3 regions of the Variovorax sp. LjRoot175 genome follow, and region 1 is predicted to be linked to each of the others. Evidence: riboswitches for the same ligand, from Rfam matches in the RefSeq annotation. Region 1 holds a riboswitch; each other region holds the start of a gene.
What was found. A riboswitch is a leader RNA that binds a small molecule or an ion and turns the genes downstream of it on or off. The one in region 1 is predicted to bind glycine.
Positions count from the first base shown of each region.

Region 1 (3,957 bases):
CTGACGCGTCGCGGCCCGAAGTCGAACAGCTCACAGGGAGCGTCCAATGAACCTCGCGAAACATCTGCAAGCGGCTGGACATTTGCAGCGTGCGAAAAGGAATGTGCTTCAGGTGCAGGGATTCGGGGCCCGGGCGCCCTGCATCGGTAACGTCCGCCTTCGGATGCCGCCGATGCATATGCGTTCGCGACCCAGTGCGCAGGCGGTGGAACGTTCGCGGGTGCTTGAACGCCCCGCCAACGAACGCGTGCCCCTGCAATTGGCCACGACGGTCAATGAGGTGTGGAGCATGGCTACGGGCGTATTAGTTCCTGCCAGAGGTCTTCTTTCGACACGTGCTTCGTTGGGCGGTTCGACAGGGCTTTGAGCACACATCGAGCGGCCGCATCCAAGCGGCTTCTTCCATTGCACCCGAGCGAACGATCAACTGGTGAATAAACGATCCAGCGCGTTGCAGAAATCGACACAGCCGATGCTTCATGCCACCGCCGACCAGGGCGCTCTGCGCCCCCGTTGGTTGTCAGGCAACTGAGCCATGTGCAGCAGGACGGGTGGTTCAGAGAGGCATCCAGGGAGCAGAGGAGCCAGTCTGCCGGGTGCCTTGTGTCCCATGCTCCAGCCCGGTGAACGTGAAATCGACCTCCGGCCTCAGCCCGCTCACGATGCGCGCGATCGATTTGCCCGAGCCGCAGGCGTGGGTCCAGCCCAGCGTGCCGTGGCCGGTGTTGAGGAACAGGTTCGGCAGCTTCGTTTTGCCGATCAGCGGCACGTTGCTGGGCGTCGCCGGCCGCAGGCCGGTCCAGAACTGCGCGCGGCTGGTGTCGCCGGCGCCGGGGAACAGTTCTTCGACGCGCCGCACGATGGCCTCGCAGCGCACGCGGTTCAGGTCGCGGTCGTAGCCGTTGAGTTCGGCCGTGCCGGCGATGCGCAGGCGGTCGCCGCTGTCCGAGGTGTAGCGCGAGAACACCAGCTTGTATTCGTCGTCGGTCAGCGACACCTGGTGCGCCTTCGAAGCGTCCTTCACCGGCAAGGTCACCGAATAGCCCTTGGCCGGGTAGATCGGCAGCCGGATGCCCAGCGGTGCGGCGTAGAACGGGCTCAGCGAGCCCATCGCCAGCACGAAGGCATCGCCGCGGATGCGCTGGAAGCGGCCTTCGTTGTCTGTCGCTTCCACGTGGTCGATGCTGCCGCCTGCTTCGCGCAGCGCGGTCACGGTGTGGCTCATGAGGAAGTTCACGCCGGCCGCAGAGGCCAGTGCGACCAGTTCGCGCGCGAAGCGGTTGGCATCGCCCGATTCGTCTTCGGCCGTGTAGGTGGCGCCGGCCAACTGGGGCCGGATGTGGGCTAGCGCGGGCTCGATCTTCACCGCCTCGTCGGCCGAGATCACCTGGCGCTCGCAGCCCAGTGCGCGCATCTGCTCGGCCGGCTTCAGTGCGCCGTCGAATTCCTTCTGTGTCGTATAGAAGTGCAGGATGCCCTGGGTGCGCTGGTCGTAGCGGAGACCGGTGTCGCGGCGCAGCTGCTGCAGCGTGTCGCGGCTGTAGGTGCCCAGGCGCACGATCTGCTCGATGTTGTGGCGCGTGCGCGCCGGCGTGCATTCGCGCAGGAACTGCAGGCCCCAGAGCCACTGGCGCATGTCGGCGCGGATGCGAAAGAGGAGCGGTGCATCTTCCTTGCCGAGCCATTGCAGCACCTTGAGCGGCGCGCTCGGGTTGGCCCAGGGTTCGGCATGGCTGACCGAGATCTGGCCGCCGTTGGCGAAGCTGGTTTCGGCAGCCGGTGTGGCCTGCCGGTCGATCACGGTCACTTCGTGGCCGAGTTGCTGGAGGTAGTAAGCCGAGGTCACGCCGAGCAGGCCGGCGCCGAGAACGATCACGCGCATTTCGAGAACCCTTGAGGTTGCAGCGCTCGAACGCAAAGGGAACGGAAGCTCGAAAAAAGAAAGCAACCGGACCGTGCGTCCAAGTTGCCGCTCCCCCTGTCCTCGGTACCTGAGAGATTCACCCGCTGCGCCCGCAGCGGGTTTGCTCCTTCGGTGCATCACATGGCGTGATGGCTCTCCAGACGGCTTTAACAGTGAAGCAGTACAGGCTCATCACGTGAGCCGACCTGAGCGTTTATGGGAGTTTGCGCCTTCGGTGGAGCCGCTTCCCGCGGCCCGCTCTCCTGCTGGATCGCAGTCTATGCGGACCATCGCTGGCAGTCAATAGTTCGCCATCGGGCGGGCCCGACCCCGGGGCATGAAGCAGGGGGCGCGGGTTGGTGCTTCTTAGTAGTCAACAATGCGTCAGGCATTGACCAGTCGATCGGCTGGTCAACTTGGTCCAGGCGGAGCGGCGCGAAGGAGACTTGCTCCAGGGCAAGAGCGAGGATCGTCGATCCACGCGCAGTGCCTGGCGCTGCTGGCCTATGCCTCCGACAATGCCGGTGACGAAGCAGCCGTTCATCTCAAACTCCCGGCGGCGCAAGCGAGGCCATCGACCAGCGCCTCCACATCCTGCGGCGTGTGCGCTGCGCTCAGCGTGATGCGCAGGCGCGCGGTGCCCGCAGGCACGGTCGGTGGGCGGATCGCCGGCACCCACAGATCTTGTGCATCGAGCGCCGCGGACAAGGCCAGCGCCGCCGCGTTGTCGCCGACGAGCTCGTATTGGCGTCCATCGACAAGATCAAGCAGATCTACCTGGCATGTGATGGAAGGGACCTGCGACGAAAGACCGCGCGCGCCAAGCTCGGGCGATCTTGGCGCTCCACTGGGTGCTTATGTTTTATAACGTTGCTGAACATATGTGGAGCAAACGTCTCACTATCAATCGCCGAAATACAGCGGGCTGGCGCGAGAAGAACGTGTTCTCCTACTCCTCCTGATATTCGGCCGCTGAACGGCCGGAAACCAACTCTGTTCATCTTGATCTTTGAGAAACTGCACCTTGCGGGCGGGGACTCGCGGGGCTACGAATTGGGCGAGCCCATGCTCGTTCATGATCGGGATCGCTTTCTGGGCTCCCTAGACCCGGTCGAAGTCAGCCCCGACAGGTCGGAAGTTCGCATCGCCCGCTTTCTACCTTCGCCCCGTTTGGGAAGCGAGCGACGCAAGTTCGGTCCGCTCTTGCTGGTGGAGGTCACGATGTTTCTGGCCGAGCACTTCCCGAGCATCCAGAACGTGCACTTCGCGTTGACAAGGGAGATCGAAATGGACGGAGACGGCATGATGATCGCCGCCGCTCGAATCGAGCTGCTGAGGAGCATCGGTGCCGCGGAAGCTCATGCTCGGCCGCAGCCAGATTCGGGCAGGCCCGGCAATTTTGTTGTCGAAGGCGTTTGGTCGTACACAGCGCACAACCTGGGTGCTCTCCGGTCTGCCCTGTCAATCCAGCGCGAGCTCTATGGCAACCATCTGGCTTGCATTCCGAAAGCAGAGCGTCCGGTTCCGCTGCTGCGCCGTTTGAAGCAGTGGTGGGTGCGCGGTCGTGGCATGTGAGGTCGGTCGCTTTGCCGGAGAGCGGCGATCGAATGCCCCCTGTGCAGCGGCTGTAGGACGGCCTAAGCGCTCTGGGACATTGGACGACCAACGCGACAAGCGGGGCTTTATTCAACAGATGAATCGCCACCAGGACTTGCGGCGCGTTCCGTTTGTCTTGGCGTCGACTGCGGCAAGCGTGTTTTCGGGCACGCCCGCGCGGCGCTGCAGCTCTCTTTCGAAATGCAGGGCCACCGAACTCGCGTGCTTCTCACCATGAAATGCTTTTCGGCGCCAGACGTGCGCTGAGGCCGCCAGTTGTTCGTCTGTCAGGTCTTCCGTTTCCATCGGCCAATCATGCCGAGAACCAAGCGTCTTCGCTTCCGCCATTTGGTGGAGCCGCACACCCCGGCTGCCGCCGCGCTGAGTTCATGGGATAACGCTGTGGATAGGCCTTGGATAACAGTGCAGTGAACGGGCGATATCGTCTTGCAAGCCGC
Region 1 is NZ_CAXURY020000003.1:257,424-261,380, forward strand. Features, by position in the region: gene ACSQ89_RS39020 (hypothetical protein) at 1-4, shown strand, start outside; gene ACSQ89_RS39025 (D-amino acid dehydrogenase) at 557-1,882, opposite strand; glycine riboswitch at 1,969-2,074, opposite strand; glycine riboswitch at 2,087-2,179, opposite strand; partial or broken gene ACSQ89_RS39030 (8-amino-7-oxononanoate synthase) at 2,444-2,641, opposite strand; gene ACSQ89_RS39035 (hypothetical protein) at 2,906-3,478, shown strand; gene ACSQ89_RS39040 (hypothetical protein) at 3,590-3,805, opposite strand.

Region 2 (3,957 bases), on a different contig from region 1:
GTTGAGCCGCAGCATCCGCGCGCTCGAGGACGAACTGGGTATGCCGCTGTTCGACCGGGTCGGACGCCGCAACGAACTCACCGCTTTCGGGCGCGAAGTGCTGAACCGCGCGCGCCAGCTGGTGTTCGAGGCCGACGAGTTGCGCGACAGCGGCCGGCTAATGCGCGAGGGGCAGGGCGGCGTGATCCGCATCGGCATGGGCTCGGGTCCCGGCGCGATGCTGATGACGCCTTTTCTGATGCGCATGGCGACCCGCCATCCGAAGATGCGCGTGGTCGTGTCGCGCGGCGGCACCGATCTGCTGGCGCAGGCGCTGCGCGCGCGCACGCTCGATGCGCTGGTTGTCGATGCGCGTTCGCTGAAGCCCGCGGCCGACCTGGAGCTGAGCGCACTGCACGAAATGCGCGGCGTCTTCATGTGCCGCCGCGGCCATCCGCTCGCGCGGCTTCGCAGCGCGGTGAGCTTCGAGGCGGTTCAGCGCTATCCCGTAGCCTCCACGCCGCTGAGCGACGAGGTGGCGCGCACCTTGGTCGAAGCCTATGGACCCGAGGCGCACCCGGCACTCTGCGTGACGCTGCAGTGCGAGGAAGTCCCGAGCCTGGTGGAGGTGGTGCGCCGGAGCGACGCCGTGCTGCTGGCCATTCGCGCGGCGGCGCCAGACCTGGTCGAGCTGAAGATGAAACCCGAGCTGAATGGCGTCGCGCGTTTCGGCCTCGTGACCTTGCGCCGGCGCACCGAGGCGCCGGCGCTGCCGATCCTGCGCGAGCTGATGCAGGAGTTGCTGCGCGACTGAGACTGAGACCTAGGAGGTGGCGAAAGCGAAGTCGACCTCGGGCTTGAGGCCGCTCACGATGCGCGCGATCGATTTGCCCGAGCCGCAGGCGTGGGTCCAGCCCAGCGTGCCGTGGCCGGTGTTGAGGAACAGGTTCGGCAGCTTCGTTTTGCCGATCAGCGGCACGTTGCTGGGCGTCGCCGGCCGCAGTCCGGTCCAGAACTGGGCTTGCGTGCTGTCGCCGGCGCCAGGGAACAGCTCTTCGACGCGCCGCACGATGGCCTCGCAGCGCACGCGGTTCAGGTCGCGGTCGTAGCCGTTGAGTTCGGCCGTGCCGGCGATGCGCAGGCGGTCGCCGGTGGCCGAGGTGTAGCGCGAGAACACCAGCTTGTACTCGTCGTCGGTCAAAGAGACCTGGTGCGCCTTCGAGGCATCCTTCACCGGCAGCGTGACCGAGTAGCCCTTGGCCGGGTAGATCGGCAGCCGGATGCCCAGCGGCGTCGCGTAGAGCGGGCTCAGCGAGCCCATCGCCAGCACGAAGGCGTCGCCGCGGATGCGCTGGAAGCGGCCTTCGTTGTCTGTCGCTTCCACGTGGTCGATGCTGCCGCCTGCTTCGCGCAGCGCGGTCACGGTGTGGCTCATGAGGAAGTTCACGCCGGCCGCAGAGGCCAGTGCGACCAGTTCGCGCGCGAAGCGGTTGGCATCGCCAGATTCGTCTTCGGCCGTGTAGGTGGCGCCGGCCAACTGGGGCCGGATGTGAGCTAGCGCGGGCTCGATCTTCACCGCCTCGTCGGCCGAGATCACCTGGCGCTCGCAGCCCAGTGCGCGCATCTGCTCGGCCGGCTTCAGTGCGCCGTCGAATTCCTTCTGTGTCGTATAGAAGTGCAGGATGCCCTGGGTGCGCTGGTCGTAGCTGAGACCGGTGTCGCGGCGCAGCTGCTGCAGCGTGTCGCGGCTGTAGGTGCCCAGGCGCACGATCTGCTCGATGTTGTGGCGCGTGCGCGCCGGCGTGCATTCGCGCAGGAACTGCAGGCCCCAGAGCCACTGGCGCATGTCGGCGCGGATGCGAAAGAGGAGCGGTGCATCTTCCTTGCCGAGCCATTGCAGCACCTTGAGCGGCGCGCTCGGGTTGGCCCAGGGTTCGGCATGGCTGACCGAGATCTGGCCGCCGTTGGCGAAGCTGGTTTCGGCAGCCGGTGTGGCCTGCCGGTCGATCACGGTCACTTCGTGGCCGAGTTGCTGGAGGTAGTAAGCCGAGGTCACGCCGAGCAGGCCGGCGCCGAGAACGATCACGCGCATTTCGAGAACCTTTGAGGTTGCAGCGCTTGAACGCAACGGAAACGGAAGCTCGAAAAAGAAAGCAACCGGACCATGCGTCCAAGTTGCCGCTCCCCCTGTCCTCGGTACCTGAGAGATTCACCCGCTGCGCCCGCAGCAGGTTTGCTCCTTCGGTGCATCACATGGCGTGATGGCTCTCCAGACGGCTTTGACAGTTGATGCAGTACAGGCTCATCGCGTGAGCCGACCTGAGCGTTTATGGGAGTTTGCGCCTTCGGTGGAGCCGCTTCCCGCGGCCCGCTCTCCTGCAGTGCAGCAATTGTAAGGCGGCGAGGACGCGCGCGGCTACGGATTTCTGAAGGCGAACTCGAGCTCGGGCCTGAGGCCGCTCACGATCCGGGCAATCGACTTGCCGGCGCCGCAGGCGTTGATCCAGCCGCGCGCGCCCGGCGCGACATTGAGGAACAGGTTGAACAGGCGGGTCTTGCCGATCATCGGCAGCCCGTCCCGGCTGACGGCATGCACGACCGTCTCGAGGGAGGCATGCGCCGTGTCGGCCGCGCCGGGCAGCAGCGTTTCGATGCGGCGCAGGATGGCGTCGACGCGGTCCGAATCGGGCTCGCTCTCTTCGTCGAAGCTGGCGCGTACCGTGGCGGAGACCCGCAGGCAGTCGCTGCCCGGCGTTTCGATGCGCCGGATGCCCAGCTTGCCCTGCCGGTCGCGCAGCGCGACGCGCGGTGCGCGGGTCGCGTCCTTGAGAGGGATCGTGACGATGTATTCGCGCAGGAAGCGAAAAGGCATGGCGATCTTCAGCTTTTCGGCGTGCATCGCGCTGGAGATGCCGAGCGCCAGCACATAGGCCTGGCCGCGCAGGACGACGGGCTGGCCGTCGGCATCGAGCAGCTCGACATGGTCGATGCGGCCTGCGCGCTCCTCCAGGGAGATCACCGTGTGCTGGGTCAGGAAGCGCACGCCGGCCGCGCGGCACAGGAACACCATGCTGGCCGCGAACTGGGCCGGGTCGCGCGCCGCCGGATCGTCGAGCGAATAGGCTGCGCCGGCGAGCTCGCCGCGCAGGGCCTGCAGGGCCGGCTCGATGCGCAGCGCCTCTTCGGCCGAGACCAGGCGCTCCTCGCATCCCAGATCTTTCCAATGAGAGGCGCGCGCCAGCCGGGCGTTGAAGGCGTCGGCATCAGTGTAGATGCTCAGCAGGCCCGGGTTGCGCTGGCCCGGGGGCACGCCGGCTTCGTCGCGCAACGAACGCACGATGTCGCGGCTGTAGGCGCCCAGCCGGACGAGGTGTTCGATCGGCTTGGATTTCGGCGCCTCGCCGATGGCGCGATCGAGCAGCTTCGCGAAGCGTCGCCGCAGGCGCACGTACAGCCCCACCCATTTCGCGCGGGCGGCACGGCGAGCGGCGGATTGCCGAAGAAGCTGGTCGGCCGCGGCCGCGGCCGCGGCCGTGACGACCGTGTCGACGCGCCCGCGCGCCTTGGCGGCCGGCGTGGCATGCCTGTCGACCACCGTCACTTCGTGGCCCAGCTGTTGAAGGTAATAGGCCGATGTCACGCCGAGCAAGCCGGCGCCGAGTACAACCACGCGCATGTCCAGATCCTTTTGGGATGGCATGAACGGCGGGATTGGGCGCTCACTGTGCGGAGCTGCCGTAACCCGGGGTTCAGATGCCGCTCCCCCTGTCCTTGGTACCTGAGAGATTCATCCGCTGCGACCTGCAACGGACTTGCTCCTTCGGCGCATCACCTGGCGTGATGACTCTCCAGACGGCAATTGACTAAATGAGCAGTGATTCGAACCGATGCGAGGTTCACCTGAGCGTTCATGGGAGTTTGCGCCAACGGTGGGATGTCGATGCATCCGTTTTTCTGCGGTAAGAATCTTAGCTTAGA
Region 2 is NZ_CAXURY020000001.1:599,282-603,238, forward strand. Features, by position in the region: gene ACSQ89_RS03100 (LysR family transcriptional regulator) at 1-793, shown strand, start outside; gene ACSQ89_RS03105 (D-amino acid dehydrogenase) at 803-2,071, opposite strand; glycine riboswitch at 2,157-2,262, opposite strand; glycine riboswitch at 2,278-2,368, opposite strand; gene ACSQ89_RS03110 (FAD-dependent oxidoreductase) at 2,396-3,655, opposite strand; glycine riboswitch at 3,735-3,841, opposite strand.
Region 2: another riboswitch for glycine. It lies ahead of ACSQ89_RS03105 (D-amino acid dehydrogenase); the one in region 1 lies ahead of ACSQ89_RS39025 (D-amino acid dehydrogenase).

Region 3 (3,957 bases), on a different contig from region 1:
GGATGTCATGCGGATCCCCGATGCTGCGGCGCTCGACCCCGAACGCCCGAGCATCCCATGTTCCTCATCAAGACCGAGAAAGCGCGCCAAGAACTCCAGCCGGGCCGCCGCACGCTGGGCCAGCGCGAGCGCGCCCTGCTGCTGATGGCCGACGGCCAGCGCTCGGTCACCGACTTCGGCCAGCTCTTCGGCAGCCGCGACGAGGCCGGCCGCGTGGCGCTGCACCTGGTGCAGGAGGGCTATCTGCATCGTTCGCAACCCGCTACGCCCGCCGTGGCGCCGCCGGTGCAGGCAGCTCCGGCGCCCGACGCGAGCCCCGAGCCGCCGGTCGCGGCGGATGTCTTCGACGGCAAGCGTTCGCTCGCCACCACGCGGATGTTCCTGTTCGACCTGTGCGAGCGCATGTTCGTCAGGCGCGATCCGATCCTGGCCGGGCAGTTCCGCGAGCTGCTGCGCGAAGCGCGCGACCGGGAGTCGATGCTGGCCGCCGCATCCGCCATGCTCGGCGAGATCGAGAAGCTCGCGGGTGCCGAGCGCGCCACGTCGATCCGCGAACGCATCGACAAGCTGCTGCCGCCCCAGCTCGTGCATTGAAATCGGCCCCGACGGCCGCCATGGCCGCATCCGGGCAAACTCGGCGTCTCCGCTGACAAGACGAGGAGGGATACTCGTCGCGTCGCGCCCATCCGGCGCCCCGACCCTCCCTTCTTTTTTCTGTCAACAGGCATGACGAACTACGGTTTTGTTCATCTGGAGTACGGGAGTCGGCATCGTGATCATTCGGTCCAGGTGCTGACCAAGCTGCGAAGGCAGTTGGCCGGCGAGAGCGATCGTGTCGTTCTCGCGATCGTCGACAACGCCAGGTCCACCGGAGGCGAAGCATTGCGCAATGCGGAATTCGAGGACGGCTTCGTCATCGCAGGCGACAACTCCAACCGCGAATTCACTGGGTGGGACCAAGGAGTCGCAGCCATTCTTGCCCGCAGCGGCGAGCCCGACGTGTGGATCTTTTCGAACGACACCGTCGCGCGAAACCACGGATGGAGCGAACGCAGGGTGGCCGGCTTCGGCGGTGAAATCAAGAGGCTGGGGCTGCACCCGGGCCCGTGGCTCTTCGGCGAGATCAACGATTTTCCGCGCTCGACGATGACGCCGCTCGGTCCCCTGCTCGAATGGGTTTCGACCTACTGCTTCGCGATGAACGGCAACCTGCGCAGCCAGCTCGGTGCGCTTTCGCCGGGCAACGAATTCCTGGATTCGCTGGTCTACGACCGCTTCGAACCCGAGCACCGTCTGTTTCGCGACAGCGTCGACGAGGCCTATGTCGATTTCGTGTCAGCCTGGCTGATCAAGGACGAGAGCGATCCGTCCAGGCAGCGCAGATTCAAGTGGTCCCACGAATGGCACAAGGCCAGTGCGCTCTCGCCGGAGAACTTCGGCGACCTGCGCATGAAGGCGCGCTGCGTTCTCTCGGAGAGCATGCTCAGCGTGCGCGCCCGGCAGCTGGGCGCCGACATCCGCTCGCCCTACGACGCGCGCAATGCCAGAGCGCACATTCGCAGCTCCCTGCAGCTCGTCGCCGACAAGCTGTGGGAGAAGTTTCTGCTCAGGCGGCTGCGCCTGGAGCGCTCCTGAGCGGCCAGGACCGGGCTCATCCCTTACACTCGGACGGGTCAGGAGAGAGCCTCGCAGCGCGGGGCCGCCGAAGGCGCAGGTCCCCTCGAAAAACGGGCCCGAACGCTCAGGCAAAAGGACTGACGAAGCGCCCCATTTTCCGGGCGTTTCCTTGCTGGAGAGAGGCGGCGCATCGCGTTCTTTGTTCGCAGTGCCGTCCACCGAAGGAGCAAACCCCGATCGTGGGGCGAATCTCTCAGGTAAAGCGGACAGCAGGGGTGGCCCATGGCAAGAATGTCATGGATCTGGACTGCCCCTTTGGAGAGTGCCTTGGCCTCCGCATCCGACGATCTGCAAAAGACCCCGCTCTACGACCTGCACCTGGAGCTCGGCGCCCGCATGGTGCCCTTCGCGGGCTATGTGATGCCGGTGCAGTACCCCGCCGGCCTGATGGCCGAGCACAAGCACACGCGCGAGGCCGCCGGCCTGTTCGACATCTCCCACATGGGCCAGCTGCGCCTGGCTGGCCCCGATGCCGCCGCCGCGTTCGAGAGCCTGATGCCGGTCGACGTGATCGGCCTGGCGCCGGGCAAGCAGCGCTACGGCCTGCTCTTGAACGACGAAGGCGGCATCCTCGACGACCTGATGTTCTTCAACGAAGGCCACGACTCGCTGTTCGTGATCGTCAATGGCGCCTGCAAGGTGGCCGACATCGCGCACATCCAGGCCAGGATCGGCGCGCGCTGCCAGGTGCTGCCGATGCCCGACCACGCCCTGCTGGCGCTGCAGGGCCCGCAGGCCGTGACCGCGCTGGCCCGGCTCGCGCCCGGCATCGAGCGCTTCGTCTTCATGACCGGCGGCGCGGTGCAGATCGGCGGCATCGCGGCCTTTGCCACGCGCAGCGGCTACACGGGCGAGGACGGTTTCGAGATCTCGGTGGCCGCCAAGGATGCCGAAGCGCTCGCGCGGCTGCTGCTCGCCCAGCCCGAGGTCAAGCCCGTCGGCCTGGGTGCGCGCAATTCGCTGCGGCTCGAAGCGGGCCTGTGCCTCTACGGCAACGACATCGACGAGACCACCACGCCGGTCGAAGCCTCGCTCAATTGGGCGATCCAGAAGGTGCGGCGCACCGGCGGTGCGCGCGAAGGCGGCTTTCCGGGCGCGGCCAAGGTGCTGGCGCAACTCACGGCGGCCAATGGCGTCGCAGGCCACCTGGACCACCACACGCTCAAGCGCAAGCGCGTCGGCCTGGTGGCGCTGGAGCGCGTGCCGGTGCGCGATGGCACCTTGCTCGAATCCTTCGAGGGCGCGCCCATCGGCCAGGTGACCAGCGGCCTGCTCGGCCCCACGGTCGACCGGCCGGTCGCGATGGCCTATATCGCGCTTGCCTATGCCGAGCCCGGCACCCGCATCCAGGCCATCGTGCGCGGCAAGCCGGTGCCGATGGAAGTGAGCACCATGCCTTTCGTGCCGCAGCACTACTACCGCGGTTGAATTCTTTTCTTCAAGGAGCCTTTCATGAGCATCAAGTACACCAGGGACCACGAGTGGGTCCAGGCGGTCGGCGACGGCGTCGCCACCGTCGGCATCACCGTTCATGCGCAGGATGCGCTGGGCGACGTGGTCTTCGTCGACCTGCCGGAAGTCGGCAAGAGCTACAGCCAGGGCGATGTCGCCGGCGTGGTCGAGTCGGTCAAGGCGGCGGCCGACGTGTTCATGCCCATCACGGGCGAGATCACCGAAGTCAACGAGGCGCTGCGCGCCGACCCTTCGCTGGCCAACAGCGCGCCCGAAACCGAGGGCTGGTTCTTCAAGATGAAGATCAGCGACGCCTCGCAGCTCGATGCACTGCTCGACGCCACCACCTATCAAAAGTTCGCCGACGAAAACTGAACCGAACACGCCAATGCCGAAGTCTTCCCTGCCCTCCCTCAGCGAACTCGAGAACGCCGAGGAATTCATCGCCCGCCATATCGGCATCGAGGCCGATGACGAAGCGCGCATGCTCGCCGCCGTCGGCTCGACCACCCGCGCCGAGCTGATCGACGGCATCGTGCCGCCGGCCATCCGCCGCACGAAGCCGATGCGCCTGCCCGCCTCGGTGACGGAGGCCGACGCGCTGGCCGAGCTGAAGGCCATTGCGGCGAAGAACAAGGTGGCGAAGAACTTCATCGGCCAGGGCTACTACGGCACCCACACGCCCGGCGTGATCCTGCGCAACGTGCTCGAGAACCCGGCCTGGTACACCGCCTACACGCCCTACCAGGCCGAGATTTCGCAGGGCCGCATGGAGGCACTGGTCAACTTCCAGACCATGGTGTGCGACCTCACCGGCATGGCCATCGC
Region 3 is NZ_CAXURY020000001.1:2,190,669-2,194,625, reverse strand. Features, by position in the region: gene ACSQ89_RS11055 (hypothetical protein) at 58-594, shown strand; gene ACSQ89_RS11050 (hypothetical protein) at 727-1,635, shown strand; glycine riboswitch at 1,665-1,767, shown strand; glycine riboswitch at 1,780-1,897, shown strand; gene gcvT (glycine cleavage system aminomethyltransferase GcvT) at 1,909-3,105, shown strand; gene gcvH (glycine cleavage system protein GcvH) at 3,130-3,504, shown strand; gene gcvP (aminomethyl-transferring glycine dehydrogenase) at 3,518-3,957, shown strand, end outside.
Region 3: another riboswitch for glycine. It lies ahead of gcvT (glycine cleavage system aminomethyltransferase GcvT); the one in region 1 lies ahead of ACSQ89_RS39025 (D-amino acid dehydrogenase).